2 regions of the Lysinibacillus sp. COL-1 genome follow, and region 1 is predicted to be linked to the other one. Evidence: a T-box and tRNA genes for the amino acid it is inferred to sense, from the RefSeq annotation. Region 1 holds a T-box; the other holds one or more tRNA genes.
What was found. A T-box is a leader RNA that pairs with one kind of tRNA and senses whether it is charged. The one in region 1 lies ahead of leuS (leucine--tRNA ligase), so its partner is inferred to be a tRNA-Leu.

Region 1 (2,371 bases):
TGCTTTCGCAATGCCATCTTCTTTATTTAAACCATTAAGGAATTCAGAATTAATATGTTGACCATCACCTGTAAATGCTTCTTTGCTAATGTCCCCACCCTCAAGTACAGGAACGATGTCTAAACCAAATGCAGTCGCAAATTCATAGTCACGTTCATCATGTGCTGGCACCGCCATAATAGCACCTGTACCGTAAGACACTAACACATAGTCAGCAATCCAAATCGGCGCTTTTTTCCCGTTAATCGGATTCACGGCATAAGCACCTGTGAATACGCCTGTTTTTTCTTTTGCTAAATCTGTGCGCTCAAGATCCGATTTCATTTTCACTTTCTCTAAATATGCCTCAACAGCTTGACGTTGCTCAGCTGTCGTTATTTGTTCTACCAATTTATGTTCAGGCGCAAGTACACAATATGTAGCACCAAATAATGTATCTGGACGTGTTGTGAAGACCGTGAAGTTTTGATCTGAACCATCAATAGCAAATGTTACTTCTGCCCCTTCTGAACGACCAATCCAGTTGCGCTGCATATCTTTAATAGATTCTGGCCAATCAACTTCTTCTAGGTCGTCGATTAAACGATCAGCATACGCAGTAATTTTAAGCATCCATTGTTTCATTGGTCGACGTTCTACTGGATGCCCACCACGCTCTGATTTCCCATCAATTACTTCTTCGTTAGCCAATACCGTACCAAGCGCTGGACACCAGTTAACAGCTACTTCATCCACATAGGCTAAACCTTTTTTATAAAGCTGGATAAAAATCCATTGTGTCCATTTATAATACTCTGGATCCGTCGTGTTAATTTCGCGATCCCAATCATAACTGAATCCTAGCTCTTGAATTTGGCGTTTAAAAGTTGCAATATTTTTAGCTGTAAATTCTGCTGGGTCATTTCCTGTATCGAGTGCATATTGCTCAGCTGGTAAACCAAAAGCATCCCAGCCCATTGGATGTAATACATTGTAGCCTTGCATACGTTTAAAGCGTGATAAAATATCTGTCGCTGTATATCCTTCTGGATGTCCTACATGTAGTCCAGCGCCAGATGGGTATGGAAACATATCTAATGCAAAAAATTTAGGCTTCGCTGTTTCATTTTCAGTTTTGAATGTTTTGTTATTAGCCCAATATTGCTGCCACTTTTTTTCAATTTGTAGATGATTAAAACTCATTCTTTTTCCTCCTTCGATTGAATCATGTTGCTCTTCATCATAATTGACAAAATATTTAAAAAATAAAAAAACTCGTCCCTTTCTTATAGAAGGGACGAGAGAATTTGTACTCCCGCGGTACCACCCAAATTAGTGATTACACTCGGCTCAAGCTTCCTTAACGCGGAAGAAACGACACACGCTGTTTCACGCGGGCAGACTCAGAAGGCGAGTTCAACTTGCTTTCTTACTAGCTCCCACCAGCCGCTAGCTCTCTAAAAAGAACGACAAATTTACTATTCCTCATCACAGTCTTTACATGATATTGCATTTATTCTAATGGAAAGTATTGAAAAGCACAAGCCTTTGTTTACAGACTAACCCATTACTGAAGAATTAATTCCTTTTCTTCCTTAGATTTTGATAAATCCTTACATTCATGAAAAGCAAAATGCTGGCATCCGATGCATTTCTTTGTGTCCAAATAGCCGAGAGCCTTAGTAATCGCTTCTCCAGTATGCTGATAAAAATGATGCGCTCCAATCTTATCGTAAATACCATTGTGCTGAAGAGCTATTTTTAAATCACCTTGCACACCTGTTACCAGAATTTTACCACCCTGTGCTGTAAAGTTTTCAATGATATTGCTAAAATATGCTTCACCAGTGGAATCCATAAAGGGCACTTTCCCCATTCGCAATATCAAAACTCTTGGTTGCTGATGCAAAGTGCTTTCAATTTTTTGTTCAAACATTTGGGCAGCCCCAAAGAACAATGGTCCTTCAATTGTATACATGCTAATTTGCGGACAATCATGCTGCTGGTGAACGACATGGGGCTGTACCTTCCCACTTTTGTTTGAATGGTCTGGGAGTACCTTTGTCACAACAAGCTTTTCACTCATGCGTTTTGCAAATAATAGCACAGCTAATACAAGCCCTACTTCCACTGCTAATGTGAGACTTGTAAACACCGTTAATAAAAAGGTAATCAATAACACTAGCGAGTCACCCGATTTTAATTTCACAATATGTGAGAAATGGTGTCGTTCGCTCATATTCCAAGCTACAACCATCAATACAGGAGCCATACTTGCTAATGGAATATGAGACGCATATGGTGCTAATAGCAATAATGTAACTAAAACAAATACTCCGTGTATGATACCTGACATAGGCGATACTGCACCTGTTTTAATATTAGTTGCAGT
Region 2 (2,371 bases), on a different contig from region 1:
AAGCAGAGGGTCGGCGGTTCGAGCCCGTCATCCTCCACCATTATTTTTACAATAGTATATGATTATCGCGGGGTGGAGCAGTGGTAGCTCGTCGGGCTCATAACCCGAAGGTCGTTGGTTCAAATCCGGCCCCCGCAACCAAATGGTCCCGTGGTGTAGCGGTTAACATGCCTGCCTGTCACGCAGGAGATCGCCGGTTCGATCCCGGTCGGGACCGCCATTTATTTTAATAACAAGGGTCAGTAGCTCAGTTGGTAGAGCATTAGATTGAAGCTCTAAGTGTCGGCGGTTCGATTCCGTCCTGACCCATCATGTTTTTTTGCCGGTGTAGCTCAGTTGGTAGAGCAACTGACTTGTAATCAGTAGGTCGTGGGTTCGACTCCTATCGCCGGCACCATGTATTCCCGGAGGGGTAGCGAAGTGGCTAAACGCGGCGGACTGTAAATCCGCTCCTTAGGGTTCGGCGGTTCGAATCCGTCCCCCTCCACCAGTTTTATTATTATAGGGGCATAGTTCAACGGTAGAATAGAGGTCTCCAAAACCTTTGGTGTGGGTTCGATTCCTACTGCCCCTGCCAATTAATTTTATGGCGATTGTGGCGAAGTGGTTAACGCACCGGATTGTGGTTCCGGCATTCGTGGGTTCGATTCCCATCAGTCGCCCCATTTAAAGTAAAATTAATAAAAATTATAATATAATGGCGATTGTGGCGAAGTGGTTAACGCACCGGATTGTGGTTCCGGCACTCGTGGGTTCGATTCCCATCAGTCGCCCCATTTATATAATTATCTTTTGGGGTATAGCCAAGCGGTAAGGCAACGGATTTTGATTCCGTCATGCCCTGGTTCGAATCCAGGTACCCCAGCCATTTTGCGGAAGTAGTTCAGTGGTAGAACACCACCTTGCCAAGGTGGGGGTCGCGAGTTCGAACCTCGTCTTCCGCTCCAACTTCGATGGCGGCATAGCCAAGTGGTAAGGCACAGGTCTGCAACACCTTTATCACCGGTTCAAATCCGGTTGCCGCCTCCATATTTTAACTCTAATCGGTGTATCCGATTTTTTTTATCTCCATTATGCCGGTGTGGCGGAATTGGCAGACGCGCACGACTCAAAATCGTGTTCCTTTGGAGTGTCGGTTCGACCCCGACCACCGGTATCCTAGACAGTATGTTAAAACTGTCTATAGAAACGTTTCTTACTTAGTGTAAGAAGCGTTTTTTTATTTGTCATCAATAATAATATTGCATTCTAAACCTCGCGTGAATGATTAAAATTTTTTATGCCAAAAGAGGATATAAATACATACATACATATTGAATAAACAGTAAATACGAAGGTAGGTGTGGAACATGATTATAAGGGAAGCAAAATTGTCGGATGCTAAAGGCATAGCAAAAGTTCATGTAGATAGTTGGAAGAATACTTATAAAAATATTCTTCCTACCGAGTATTTAGAAAAATTGTCTTATGAGCAAAGAACAGAATTATGGGTAAGGAACATCTCTAAAGTTGATCATTATGTCTTTGTTGCAGAAAACAATAATGGGGAAATTATTGGATTTACTGATGGTGGTAAGAGAGCTGAAAATGAAATTGAAGGGTCTGGGGATTTAACATCAATCTACATTTTAGACCCATTTCAGGGTCAAGGAATAGGCAGTAAACTAGTCAATAAATTGTTTACTAAGTTGAAAGCATTAGGCTATGAAAAAATATTTGTTGAGGTTTTAGAGGGTAATCAGTCGAAGCGTTTTTATGAGAGATTGGGTGCTAGATTAGAAAAAACGGAAAAGATTAATATAGGAAATAAAGACTTAGACTTATTAATTTATGTGTGGAGTAATATAGATCCTGTTCTTTATCAAACTAGAGGAAAAAGAAAGGCTGATTAAAATAAGTAGCATTGGTGGTGAAAATTTTGCATCCCATACAACGAAATGAAATACCTAAAGACATAATTGAGTATGTTGGAGGAGTTATCCATATTTATTTTCCAAGACAAGGACATACATCGGATGTAGGAATTCTTAATTCTAAAAGAGGAATATTCGTTTTAAAAAGAACAAAAGGAAAACAATTTTGTTCCTGGTTAACGAAAGAAGCAACTGTCCTTAAACATTTATCAAAATCTACATTACCAGTTCCAACGTTGCATTATTTTATTGAACAACCATTAGAAAATCAGTCATGGGCTTTAATGGCATATTTAGAAGGAGACACCGTTAGAAGTGCACTAGAAAATGAGATTAAAGAGGAAAACAGACATGAAATAATATTTAACTTTGGAAAGATCCTTTCTGCCATTCATTCAACCCGATGTCCACAAGAGTTAGTAAAAGACACACCATGGATAGACGATATGTTGGGACAA

Region 2: it has a tRNA-Leu gene. The T-box ahead of leuS (leucine--tRNA ligase) is inferred to sense a tRNA for this amino acid. The anticodon was not compared.

What each region holds. Positions count from the first base shown of each region.
Region 1 is NZ_JCAWSJ010000004.1:3,388,260-3,390,630, forward strand. It holds gene leuS (leucine--tRNA ligase) at 1-1,182, opposite strand, end outside; T-box leader at 1,270-1,480, opposite strand; gene AC6BKE_RS24875 (SulP family inorganic anion transporter) at 1,547-2,371, opposite strand, start outside.
Region 2 is NZ_JCAWSJ010000003.1:558,808-561,178, forward strand. It holds tRNA gene AC6BKE_RS07080 (tRNA-Val) at 1-40, shown strand, start outside; tRNA gene AC6BKE_RS07085 (tRNA-Met) at 67-141, shown strand; tRNA gene AC6BKE_RS07090 (tRNA-Asp) at 145-220, shown strand; tRNA gene AC6BKE_RS07095 (tRNA-Phe) at 237-309, shown strand; tRNA gene AC6BKE_RS07100 (tRNA-Thr) at 322-397, shown strand; tRNA gene AC6BKE_RS07105 (tRNA-Tyr) at 407-490, shown strand; tRNA gene AC6BKE_RS07110 (tRNA-Trp) at 504-577, shown strand; tRNA gene AC6BKE_RS07115 (tRNA-His) at 590-665, shown strand; tRNA gene AC6BKE_RS07120 (tRNA-His) at 701-776, shown strand; tRNA gene AC6BKE_RS07125 (tRNA-Gln) at 794-868, shown strand; tRNA gene AC6BKE_RS07130 (tRNA-Gly) at 873-947, shown strand; tRNA gene AC6BKE_RS07135 (tRNA-Cys) at 956-1,029, shown strand; tRNA gene AC6BKE_RS07140 (tRNA-Leu) at 1,076-1,156, shown strand; gene AC6BKE_RS07145 (GNAT family N-acetyltransferase) at 1,350-1,892, shown strand; gene AC6BKE_RS07150 (phosphotransferase family protein) at 1,910-2,371, shown strand, end outside.